2 regions of the uncultured Chitinibacter sp. genome follow, and region 1 is predicted to be linked to the other one. Evidence: predicted binding sites of a transcription regulator. Region 1 holds the regulator's gene; the other holds the start of a gene.

Region 1 (6,135 bases):
CCTCTTTGCGGTGGTGTTCTACCACCTGGGATGGTAAGCATGCAGCCAGCGATTCAGGTGCGCGGATTAAGTTGTGGCTGGGGCGAGCGCCTGATTTTGCGCGAGCTGGATTTTGATATTCAAGTCGGCGAAGTGGTGACCATTCTGGGCGGCTCGGGCTGCGGCAAATCCACCCTGCTTAAACACCTGATCGGCCTCTACCCTCCGCTGGCCGGCAGCATACTCATCCAGGGTAATGAGCTGGTGGGCGCAGATAATCAGGCTCGCGAGCAGATACTGCGCATGATTGGCGTCATGTATCAATCCGGCGCGCTGTTTGGTTCGCTATCGATTTTGGATAATATCAAGCTCCCACTCGGCAGTTTCAGCCCGCTGGATCCAGCCGCCATCGATACCTTGGCGCGCCTGAAACTGCGGCTGGTGGGGCTGGAAGAATTTGCCGATTTTTACCCGGCGGAGCTTTCGGGCGGGATGCAAAAACGCGCGGCCATCGCCCGGGCGATGGCGCTGGACCCGCAGATTTTATTTCTGGATGAGCCCTCCGCTGGCCTTGACCCGGTCACGTCAGCCGAGCTGGATCAGCTGATCCGCCGGCTGGCCGAAACGCAAGGCGTGACCATCGTGGTAGTCACCCACGAGCTGGCCAGCATTGCGGCGATTGCCGATCGGGCCATCATGCTGGATAAATCCATCCAAGGTATTCTGGCCATCGACACCCCGGCTGCGCTGGCGGCAGCTAGCGATCCACGGGTGGCCCACTTTTTCCACGCTGCGCGCCCCGCCCGCGCCGGCACAGCGAGTGTGTTATGAAGCAACCGTCTTACTTTCGCTTAGGATTATTCATCATTTTCGCCATTTTGCTGGGCGCAGCCCTGCTGATTGGCGTGGGCAGCGGCCGCTGGTGGCAACCGCGCAGCACACTGGAAACCTACTTCAATGAATCGGTAAAAGGCCTCGATATTGGCTCGAAAGTGCGTTACCGCGGGGTGGCGATTGGCGAGGTCACCGCCATTACTTTTACCTACAGCCGTTATCAAGGCGAGCTGCCCGCGGCCCAGCGCCAGCAATATGTCCTGGTGGAAGCCCAGCTTGATCATGCCATTCTGGGCGAACCGGCGGCGGGCGAGAGCGCACAAGCGCAGTTAAATCGCGAAATCAGCAAAGGCTTGCGGGTTAAACTTTCACCGCAGGGCCTTACCGGCACCAGCTATCTGGAAATCGATTACGAAAACCCGCGTGATAATCCGCCCCTACCCATTCAGTGGAAACCCGAAAATCTGTATATCCCCTCGGCCAATAGCACGGTGAATCAGCTGGTGAGCAGTGCCCAAGATCTGATGGCCAAAATGCAGCGACTGGATCTGAATGAATCCATCGGGCTCTTTAACCAGACCTTACGCACCCTCAACACCAAACTCGATCAGCTCGATACCGCTAATCTCAGCCGGCAAAGCACCCAGCTCTTGCGCACCGTCAATGGCCTGCCCCTGGCGCAAATTGCCAGTGAAAGCTCTGCCCTGATTCAGGAAGTGCGCACCAGCAATCAGCAGTTGGGCACGATGCTGGCGGATCCGTCTTTGCAACAGGCCGCGCGACATCTGGCCAGTGCCGCCCAATCGGCAGATCGCCTGCTATCGGGGCCGGAGCTAAGCCAAACCGTGGCGCGGCTTGATTCCATTACCGCTAGGCTAGATCGCCTAAGCGGCCAGCGCGAAGGTGATGTGCAGCAAATCATCGATAATCTCAATGCCACCAGTAGCAATCTGAAAGCCCTGAGCGAACAGGCCAAACAACGCCCCAGCTCGCTACTGTTTGATCAATATCCACCGCGTTACACGCCGCCTAAGCCATGAAAAAACTGCTTTGTTTGTTGCTGCTGTGCTGCACCGCCTGCAGCTCTACCCCACCAGCGCGGCAGGATTTTCTGCTGCAAGCCAGTCGCACGGGCAGCGCCCAAAGCGTCCGTTTTGGCGCGCTGCAAGTGCAAGAGCTGCGCGCGGCGCCGCCTTTTCGCGATAGCGCACTGGTTTATCGCGAAACAGCGCAGCGCTTTGTGGCCGACCCCTACCATGGTTTTCTTGCCCCACCGCCAGTACAACTGAGCCAAAATCTGCGCCAATGGCTGCGCAGCAGCGGTTTATTTGCCCAAGTACTGCCCAGCGCCGGCAGCGCTGCCAGCAGCTGGCTGTTGGAGGGTGAATTACTCGCGCTGTATATCGATGTGAGCGATCCGGCCCAGCCCGCTGCGGTGCTGGAGCTGCAATTGCAGCTGCATCGCGGCACGCAAAGCTTTAGCTACCCGCTGGCGATCCGTGAAGCACTGGCCAGCGCCGAGCCTGAGGCCGCCGCCGCCGGTCTGCAGCGGGCGCTGAGCCGCGCACTGACGCAATTAGAGCAACAACTGACTTCGTCAAAAGCGGATTAGTCAGCTACACTAAAAGCCGATTTGAATTCACCCGTCTTATGTCAGCTCACCGCGCCCTCTCCCTTTATCGCAGCACCCAAAGCAGCAGCGAAGAAGATCGCGTGCAGCAGCACGCGCCCTTGGTGCGCAAAATTGCCTATCACATGATGAGCAAGCTGCCGGCTAGCGTGGAAGTAGATGATTTGATTCAAGTTGGCCTGATGGGGCTGATGGAAGCGGCGCGCAATTTTGATCCGGAAGCCGGCGTGCTGTTTGAAACCTTTGCCAGCCAGCGCATTCGGGGCGCCATGCTCGATGAGCTGCGCAACGCCGACTGGCTCCCGCGGCAAGCGCGCAAAAACATGCGCGAGATCGAAAAAGCGATTGTCGCGCTGGAACAACAGCAAGGCCGCGCGCCCACCGAGGGCGAAGTGGCACGCCAGCTGGGCATTGAGCTGGCCGATTATCAAGCCATGCTGGGCGAAGCCCGTGGCCATCAGCTGGTGCATTACGAAGATTTCGAAGAAGATGGCGATAATGATCAGCTCGATCAGTATGCTGCCGATCACAAAGCCAACCCCATCGATATTCTGAGCGACGGCCGTTTTCGCGGTCAGTTGATCGAAGCCATTGGCCTTTTGCCCGAGCGCGAAAAACTGCTGATGGCGCTGTATTACGACGAAGAGCTGAATCTGAAAGAAATCGGCGCCGTACTGGGCGTTTCCGAATCAAGGGTGTGCCAACTGCATGCGCAAGCGGTGGCCCGTTTGCGCAGCAAACTCAAAGACTGGCTGAGTTAAATGGATAAAATCAGTGTATTTGGCATCATCCTCGGCCTGACGGCCATTGTGCTTGGCCACTGGCTGGAAGGCGGGCACATTGGCTCGCTGGTGCAATTTACCGCCTTTCTGATCGTGATCGGTGGCACCACCGGGGCGGTGATGCTGCAAACCGAAATGCGCCATTTCGTCGCCGGCATCAAAATGCTGCGCTGGATTTTTATCCCCCCGAATATGGATTTTCGCAAAATCCTCGCCACCCTGATGAATTGGGGCCAGCAGGCTCGCCGGGGTGGTTTGCTCGCGCTAGAAGCCTACGTCAATAGCGAAAAAGATCCGTTTGTGAAACGCGGCCTCACCATGGTGGTGGATGGCGCCGAGCCCGATACCGTGCGCCGCGCGCTGGAGCTGGATATCGATGCCTACGAAGACCAAGCCCGCGCCGCGATCAAAATCTGGGAGTCTGCCGGCGGCTACAGCCCCACCTTCGGGATTTTGGGCGCGGTATTGGGGCTGATTCATGTGATGGAAAACCTCACCGACCCATCCAAACTGGGCGCCGGGATTGCCGTGGCTTTTGTGGCCACCATCTACGGCGTGGGTGCGGCCAACTTATTGCTGCTACCGATCGCCAATAAGCTCAAGCATTATGTGATGCTGGAAGTGCGCCGACGTGAAATGGTGGCCGAGGGGCTGGTAACCATCGCCAATGGCGAAAATCCGCGCCTGCTCGAAAACAAGCTGGCAGGTTTCCTGCACCACTAATACCCGGGCAGGTATTGATCTAAAAGCATTATCTATCAAGACTTTTAGCGCAATACCCCAACCGATCCTCCCCATCCCCACTGCCTCGCGGCAAAGCGGCCTGCCAGCCGCTATAGTCAGCTTATCCCACCCATCTCGGGGCAAGCCATGCAGACTTTGCTGCTCCTCAGCTGGCGCTTACTCGGCTGGCTTGATCTACTATTCTTTACCCTGCTGATGGTATTGCTCGCAATGCTGCCCCAGCGCTGGCTTAGCCACCTATACCCCGCACTATTTCATCGCTGGTGTCGCTGTTTTGTGCGCGCGCTGGGGGTGCAATTACGTTTGCATCAGCACTACCCCGGGCCACTGCCGGCGCAATTTATCCTGATCGCCAATCACCCCTCCGCATTGGAAGACGTCGGAATTCCGGCACTGTTTCCAGTGCGCAGCTTGGCCAAACACGAGGTGCGCGATTGGTGGCTAGTCGGACGAATTGCCGCCGCGGCCGGCACGTTGTTTGTGGAGCGGGAAAGCAAAGCTTCGCGCCAAGCGGCACAGCAGGCACTGATCGCTGCGGTGCAAGCTGGACACAATATTGCGCTCTACCCAGAAGGCGGCTGCAAAGGCCGCTGGCTGGCGCCGCGCTTTCTACACGGCGCGTTTGTCACCGCACAAGCCACTGGCGTGCCGCTGCTACCCGTATTTTTGCATCACGAGGCGCAGGCCGATTTTGAATGGGGGCCGGGCGAAACCCTGCTGCAAAAAATCTGGCGCATTAGCACTAGTCGCAACCGGGTGGTGCATTATCATGTGTTCCCCCCGATCGATCCGGCCAGCCAGCCGGATAAAGAGCAGCTCAATGCGCAGGTTTACGCGCAATACCAAGCCTGGCAAGCGCGTTTTTTGCAATAAAGCCCCTCGCCGCCGCAGCTGACACGCCCACGACAGATAAATATGCCGCATTAGTCGCTTTTCTGCTGCAGTGCGCAGCCCAGCCGTTATAATCGCGAAAGCGTTTGTCCATCAGCCCCACACCATGCCCCTGTTTCGCAAGAAAAACGTCCCCAATGTCTCGACCCGGCCGGCCCTGCCTGCGCCCGTGGCCAATTTACTGCGCGAGTCTTGGTGGCTGCTGCTGGTGGTACTGCTGGGCTTTGTCTTGCTCGCCCTCACCAGCTACCACCGCTCGGATCCGGGCTGGTCACACAGCGCAACGGAGGCCATGATCCACAATCGCGGCGGCGCGTTTGGCGCCTGGCTGGCCGATGTGTTGCTCTATACCTTTGGCGTCTCAGCCTGGTGGTGGACGCTCTTTCTGGTGGCGGCGATCTTATGGGGCTACCGGCGGATTGACCGAGTCACCGAGTCATCGCGCCCTGTGGTCTTGCTGGCCTGCATTGGCTTTGTGTTTATTCTGCTCTCCAGCAGCAGTCTGGAAGCGCTGCGCCTGCATAGCCTCACACTGGAGCTACCGCACAAGCCGGGCGGTATTCTGGGGCTTAGCTTGGGCGGCTGGCTAATGGCGAATTTTGGCTTTAGTGGCGCCACCATGCTGCTGTTCGCCAGCTTCGGGCTGGGCGTATCGCTGTTTACCGGGCTCTCATGGCTCAATCTCATGGAAAACCTCGGTGCAGCCATCGAATGGGCTGCGCTGAAAGTGGCCGATGGCATCCAGGCCGCCCACGACCGCCGGATCGGTCGCATGACCAAGCGCGCCCGTGAAGAGCAAGTACAAGCCGCGAAAAAGAAACAAGATGACAAAGCCCCGCTGATTATTGCCCAAGCCCCGGCCGAGGTGCCGGTGGCGAAAAAACTCGAACGCGAAAAGAAAGAACAGGAAAAACTGCAGGCCGAACAAGCCCGGCAGGCGGCGCAGCCAATGCTCTTTGCTGAAGATGAGCTGCCTCCACCGCCACCACCCGCCCCACGCAAAGTCGTGCAACCCATCGTCAGCGAAGGTGATTTACCCGCTTTAAGCCTACTCACCCCAGCGCCCCAAGCACAGGAAACCATTAGCAAGGAAACGCTGGAATTCACCTCCCAGCTGATCGAGCGCAAGCTGGCGGACTTCAATGTCGAAGTCAAAGTCGTCGCGGCCTACCCGGGCCCGGTGATTACCCGCTATGAAATCGAGCCGGCAGTGGGGGTGAAAGGCGCGCAGATTGTGAATCTGATGAAAGACCTAGCCCGTGCATTGGGGTTGGT
Region 2 (6,135 bases), on a different contig from region 1:
AACTCGGCGATGAAGGCCTTGGCCTGCGTCCACTCAGGCGCTGGCTTCTTCTTTAAACTTACCATATTCCATCAGGCGATCGAAGCGGGCATCCAAGAGCTCGTCGACGCTTTTTGCTTTCAGGGTTTTGAGCGAATCCGCAATCGATTTTTTCAAGGTCGCCATCATTTCTTGCGGATTGCGATGTGCGCCACCCACTGGCTCGGTGACCACTTTATCGATCAGCCCCAAGGTTTTGAGGCGGCTGGCGGTAATGCCCAGTGCTTCGGCCGCATCGGCGGCACGCTCGGCGGTTTTCCACAAGATCGTTGCGCAGCCTTCGGGTGAAATCACCGAGTAGGTTGAGTATTGCAGCATCTGTACCACGTCACCCACGGCAATCGCCAAGGCGCCGCCGGAGCCACCCTCGCCAATCACCGTGCAAATCACCGGCACGCGCAGTTTGGCCATCTCATACAGATTGCGGCCAATCGCTTCCGATTGCCCACGCTCTTCCGCGCCAATCCCAGGGTAGGCACCCGGGGTGTCGACAAAGGTTATGACGGGAATATTGAATTTTTCGGCCAGTTTCATCAGGCGCAAGGCTTTACGATAGCCTTCCGGACGAGGCATGCCGAAATTGCGGGCGATTTTTTCTTTGGTGTCGCGGCCTTTCTGATGGCCAATCACCATCACGCTCTGACCATTAAAGCGAGCCAAGCCGCCCACAATCGCCAGATCATCGGCAAAGGCGCGATCGCCGTGCAATTCCTGAAAGTCGGTAAACAGACCTGCGATGTAATCGTAGGTGTAAGGCCGTTGCGGATGACGGGAAACCTGCGAAATCTGCCATGGCGTGAGCTTGGCGTAGATGTTCTTGGTTAATTCCTGGCTTTTCTTTTCCAGGTGCGAGATTTCTACCGAAATATCAACGGCCGAATCGTCCTGCACGTAGCGCAGCTCTTCGATCTTGTTTTCAAGCTCGGCAACCGATTGCTCGAAGTCAAGGAAGGTGGTTTTCATGCTGTAAAACTCCAGAAGCGCCACGGATAGCGCAGACAGGCGGGCACGATCCCGCCTTAAAATTTCGCGCAATCATACAGCAACAGCTCACTGTGACCAAGCTGACAGGCTGGGTTTTAGCTGTTGCGGTGCGGCAAATCAGGTGTTGCTAAAGACGATATCGGCTTTCACATCCAGCTTTTGCAAGCCTTTGCGAGCCTTTAGATTGATCACCAGCGGGGCGAGGGTATTGGCGCGAATCGGTTCACCATCCGGGCGCGAAAGAATCAAAAACAGCATGGCATCGCTGGCATCGGTGAGTTCGATTTGGGCGCATTCTTCGTCGCTGAGCTTGAGCACATAGTTAAAACCTAAGCGCTCGGCGCCCACAATCGAGAAAGCGACTTCAGCGTCATCAAGCGATTGCAGCCAATACACGCTGGGATTGGGTTTTTCTTCGTGCAGCAATTTGAATTGATGGCAATGCTCAAACCCGGGCAGGCCGGCTGGAAAATGAATAATGGTGTCGGGATCAACTTCGATCGGGCCAAACTGGCTTTGAAAAACGTTCATCGGTTTACCAAGCTCCAGAGCGGGGTGGAATGAGATAATCCGGTTTACATTAAAGGATGAGCGCGGTGCTGGCTATCTTTTTGCCTTTGTGCAGGCAAAAAGTGTATTAGAATAGGCTGATAATTAGTTGAATTGCTAAAGAAATTCCTGCTGCTGCCGATTATTGGCATAATAGCAATCACGACGACTCAAGCCGCCGTAGCTAACGGTAGGGGAAGCATCATGAAAATCGACAACTCGGGTAAGCCACTGGCCGGGCTGGGCGCCAAGCCCACGGAAGTGCGCAGCAGTACGGCCGAAAAAGCCGACAGCACGGTTGCCGTGAGCAGCAGTGTCAATAGCAAACTCTCTGGCGTCGCCAGCAACGAAGCCACATTTGATGCCGATAAAGTGGCGCAAATCCGTGCTGCCATCGCTGAAGGTCGCTTCGCGGTCAAGCCTGAAGCCATTGCTGATGGCCTACTCTCAAGCGTGAAAGAGCTGCTGGCCCGCTAATGTCAAACGTTCTACCGGATTTGCTCGCCACCGAGCTGAGCCAAGTCCAGCTTCTGTTGCCTATTTTGCAACAAGAGCAACAAGCCCTGATTCAACGCCAGTTTGACCTCGTTACCAAACTGATCGAAGCCAAACTGCGCGCCTTGCAAGCCCTCGAACAAGCCACAGCTGCACGCAGCGCTTACTGCCAGCAACAAGGCTGGCTGAGCAGCGATGCCATCGAGGCGCATTTAGGCGAGGCTTTGCCGCTGTGGCAAGAGCTACTACTACAAGCACGCCAAGCCGATATGCTTAATCGCAGCAATGGCCAATTGATTCAAAGTCACGAAGAAGTTAACCGCCATCTAATGGCTAGCCTTGCGGCTGCGCGCAACCCGGATATTGGCTATAGCGCCGATGGCCGCCTCAGTAATCAGGGCGCCGCCAGCCGTCCGCTGGATCGCGCTTAATCGCTGCGGCGTTACACCAAGCCGCGCACGATACCTACCCCAATCAATACATACAGCACTCTCGGAATAAGGCGGCTCAGCTTGCGCAAGCGAGCGCTTTGCTGGTGCTGCATTTCTGCGGCCAAATTTAGCAGCAAATCGGCCAGAGTGCCGCTGGCCTCCGCAACGGAAATGCGACTGATGGTGCTGGCAGGCCATGGCCAGCCCAGCTGCAATAGCGCCACGCTGATCGCCATGCCTTGCTGTAGCAATTGGCTCAGTTGCAAGCATGCGCGCTGCAGCTGGGGTAGGGTCATGCTTACCTGGCTATGGGCACTGGCGCTGGCCGGGTCGATGCCCGCATGAATGAGGCCCGCCCAATGGTTGAGCCAACGACACAGCACGTAATCCCACAAATAGCGCTGGATAATTGGAATATGCATTAGCCCCGCCAGTAGCCAGTGCCCGTGTGGCTGCTCATTGCGGATGGCTGTATATACCTGCCAAGGTATATACAGCAAAGCAACAATCAACAATGCTTTTATCAATATACCCATTAAGGCGGAGCCTAAACTGAGGGTGCCCGCGGCCAGCGCAGGCAAGGGGGCGAGTAGACTACTGAGCAAAAATAACAACAGCGGTAGCGCCAGCCGGGCGCGGCATTCGCGCCAGCACAGTAGCCAGTGGTTTTCCTGCGCGGCCAGCCGCTGCAGCACGGCGGCCAAGCAGCCAGCGGTTTCGCCTGCGGCAATCTGGCTGGCGCTGGGTGGGCTAAACCAGCCGGCACGCGCGCCTGCGCGACTCAGAGTTTCCCCGCGGGCAATCGCTCGCTGCACTTGGGCTAGCCCCGCGTGTTGGGGCGGGGGTAGGTGTAGGCTGGCCAGTGTTTGGCTTAGGGCTAAGCCGGCCCGCTCACCGGCCGCTAATTGCTGCAGCAGCTGGGAGCGCAGGGCTAGTGGGAGTATTTGGGCGGCCATAGAGTCTGGTTTCGATCTGCATCAAGATGCCGGTACTGGCTTGGCTTAGGATAGCTGGCATGACCAGCGTTTGACAAAGCGCCGTGCTCGCCGCGACAATATCGGTTCTGAACGACAAGAGAGGCGCCTTGCCCAGGTCGTACTGCCGAGAAACGCATGTTTCCGCGACGCAGTACCAGGGGGTGCAAGGCCGAAGTACCGTTGAACATGCGATTCACCGGTGCTGGTTGCAGGGGCTGAATCCCCTGGACTGTCAGTAGCCCGCTGTGTGCCTTGCCGCGCATTGGGGTGCTGGAGTGCTCTTGGTGATGATCTGCCTTTAGATGCGCAGGGGCGCATCTGTCATTGCCGCACTTTTCCTCTCTCCAATCGTTGTGTCTTGAATTGGAGATTCCTATGACGACTGCTCTCGATCCGCGCCACACCGCGCTGTGGACCGCCCTGATTACGCCGTTTGCTGCCGATACCTCACTGGATTTAAATGCCCTCACGGGTTTATTGCGCGAGCAGGAAGCCGCAGGGGCCGGAGTGTTGCTGTTGGGTTCGACCGGCGAAGGTGCCAATCTGACTTTGGCCGAGCGCAAAGCCGTGCTTTCTCATGCCTGTAGCTTGAATTTGCAGGTGCCGATCATGGTGGGGGTGGGCGGGCTTGATCTGGCTAGCCAGCTCGAATGGCTGGCCTTTTGCGAAACGCTGCCGGTGCAGGCGTATTTGCTGGTGACGCCCATTTACGCCAAACCGGGCGCCGAAGGCCAGCGCCGCTGGTTTAGCGCCTTGCTGGATGCGGTAAGCAAGCCCTGTATGCTTTACAACATTCCATCGCGCGCAGGTGTGCCGCTGTCGGATATTGCGCTTGCCGGCCTGATTACCCACCCTAATTGCTGGGCGGTCAAAGAGTCGGGCGGCAATGCCGTGCGGTTTGCCGAGCTTAAAACTGCTTTCCCAAGCATTGCCTGGTATTCAGGCGACGATGTGCTGTTTGCCGAACACGCTAAACTGGGCGCCGCCGGGCTGGTGTCGGTGGCGAGCAATGTGTGGCCACAGCAAGTGGCGCACTGGGTGCAGCAGGGCTTGGCAGGTGAAGCAATTGGGGATCTGCTGCGCACTGCATCCGAAACACTATTCTTAGCCGCCAATCCAATCCCTGCGAAGGCGATCATGCATCGCCAAGGGCGGATTGCCAGCAATGAATTGCGTCTGCCTTTGTGCGCGGCAGATTTGGCGAGCCTAGAGCCGGTACTGGCAAAAGATAGTGAGATTATTAAGTTGACGTAAAGAGTCTTTATTTCTGTCTATCGTAGTTTGAGTCAATTGTTGATATAGCTGGGGGATGATGCTGAGATGGGGGCTTGGTTATCTAGCTCGAATAGAGATCAAGTGCGAGATGAATGTTCAATTCCGCAGCTATACTCATTAATTCTGGCCTAAAGTCCAAGCCCATCGAATAATTCCCCAGAAAAATGCCAACGAACAATTCGCATCGTCCACCAGTTTGGCTGATCTCCGAGATGAGCGATTTGTTTGCAAGTAGATGTTGCATGATTCTTTCTAAATTAGTTTCTAATTCATGAGGCGATGAGGCGTATTCGTGCACCCAGTACGTACCCTGCCCAGAATTAGGTATTGGATTGCCCATACGATTTTGCCGTATTTCGCCTGGGCGATTCTGAATGTCAGCCCTAAGGTTGAGATTTCGAGTGATATCTTCGGGTTCAATGCTTGGGTGCCAGATTCTGAGGCTGACTTCATGCCGATTGGTGCTCAACTTGGGCATTCCTCTTAATAAAAAACCCGCTCAACAGCGGGTTTTTCTTTTTTAGTGCGGATTAAACCGCGCTTTCGTCCAGCTCTGGCAAGGCAATCGTATTGCCTTTGCTGAATTGATAATCTTTAAACACATGCTCGGCGGTTAGCAATTGGTAGCGACCGTCTGGCAATTTGTTGGTGGTGTCTTTGAGGCGGTAAGTGTAATGACCGCATGTCCAGCAATCGAAATTACGCATGTGGGTGCACAGGCAGGTTTTCTCGTAAACGTGGATTTCCGAGATTTTTTTCGCATCCGGATTTTCTTCCAGCACCTTGTTATAGGCCTGAATATAGGAGCAGCTGCCGTTGGCATCCAGCAAATAGCCATAAGCTTCGCAATTGGGGCGGATGCCGGAGCCAATGGCCGGGGTGTTTTTCAACATCCGCATTGGGTAGCCCGTTGGCGAAATCTGGTTCACTTCAATAATCTCTTCCGAAGCTTTGAAGTATTCCTGTTTCACATCATCAGGCAGGCCGCATTCTTTGGTGACGGTAAAGCGGGTAGCCACTTGCACGCCGCCACAGCCCATTTCCAGAAAACGCACGGCGTCTGCGCCGGTGAAAACGCCGCCAGCGGCAATCACCGGAATGTCGTAGCCTTGCTCTTTGATCCAGGCCACGACTTCGGCGACGATGTCTTCGAGTTTGAATTCGGCCCAATCCATGCCAAAGCCAAGGTGGCCGCCCGCCAGCGGGCCTTCTACCACCACATAATCGGGCAGGCGATTGGTCTTGGCCGATTTTTTAATAAACAGCTGCAGCGCACGTACTGAAGACACGATGATGCCCAGTTTGGCTTCACGGAAACGCGGGTGATCTTCGATCAGGCTGAATGAGCCCAGGTGCAAACCGGCTGCCAGGGTGATGCCATCAAT

What was found. The regulator FliA, encoded in region 1, starts transcription of late flagellar genes. The targets are predictions, from matches to a motif close to GCTAAAGNTNNNNNNNNNNCNGCCGATAAT.
Region 2: a site for FliA is predicted at 1,689-1,718, ahead of flgM (flagellar biosynthesis anti-sigma factor FlgM). Genes of this name have one in related genera too.

What each region holds. Positions count from the first base shown of each region.
Region 1 covers NZ_CAMFLP010000012.1:83,687-89,821, forward strand. Annotated here, with positions in the region: gene QV747_RS13420 (ABC transporter permease) at 1-37, shown strand, start outside; gene QV747_RS13425 (ABC transporter ATP-binding protein) at 40-810, shown strand; gene QV747_RS13430 (MlaD family protein) at 807-1,853, shown strand; gene QV747_RS13435 (ABC-type transport auxiliary lipoprotein family protein) at 1,850-2,425, shown strand; gene QV747_RS13440 (RNA polymerase sigma factor FliA) at 2,464-3,204, shown strand; gene QV747_RS13445 (flagellar motor protein) at 3,205-3,948, shown strand; gene QV747_RS13450 (1-acyl-sn-glycerol-3-phosphate acyltransferase) at 4,096-4,842, shown strand; gene QV747_RS13455 (DNA translocase FtsK) at 4,967-6,135, shown strand, end outside.
Region 2 covers NZ_CAMFLP010000001.1:231,647-237,781, forward strand. Annotated here, with positions in the region: gene tilS (tRNA lysidine(34) synthetase TilS) at 1-65, opposite strand, end outside; gene QV747_RS01095 (acetyl-CoA carboxylase carboxyltransferase subunit alpha) at 34-1,002, opposite strand; gene fliW (flagellar assembly protein FliW) at 1,141-1,554, opposite strand; gene flgM (flagellar biosynthesis anti-sigma factor FlgM) at 1,777-2,049, shown strand; gene QV747_RS01110 (flagella synthesis protein FlgN) at 2,049-2,498, shown strand; gene QV747_RS01115 (type II secretion system F family protein) at 2,510-3,454, opposite strand; lysine riboswitch at 3,565-3,764, shown strand; gene dapA (4-hydroxy-tetrahydrodipicolinate synthase) at 3,851-4,729, shown strand; gene QV747_RS16570 (DUF4279 domain-containing protein) at 4,812-5,228, opposite strand; gene QV747_RS01125 (nitronate monooxygenase) at 5,281-6,135, opposite strand, start outside.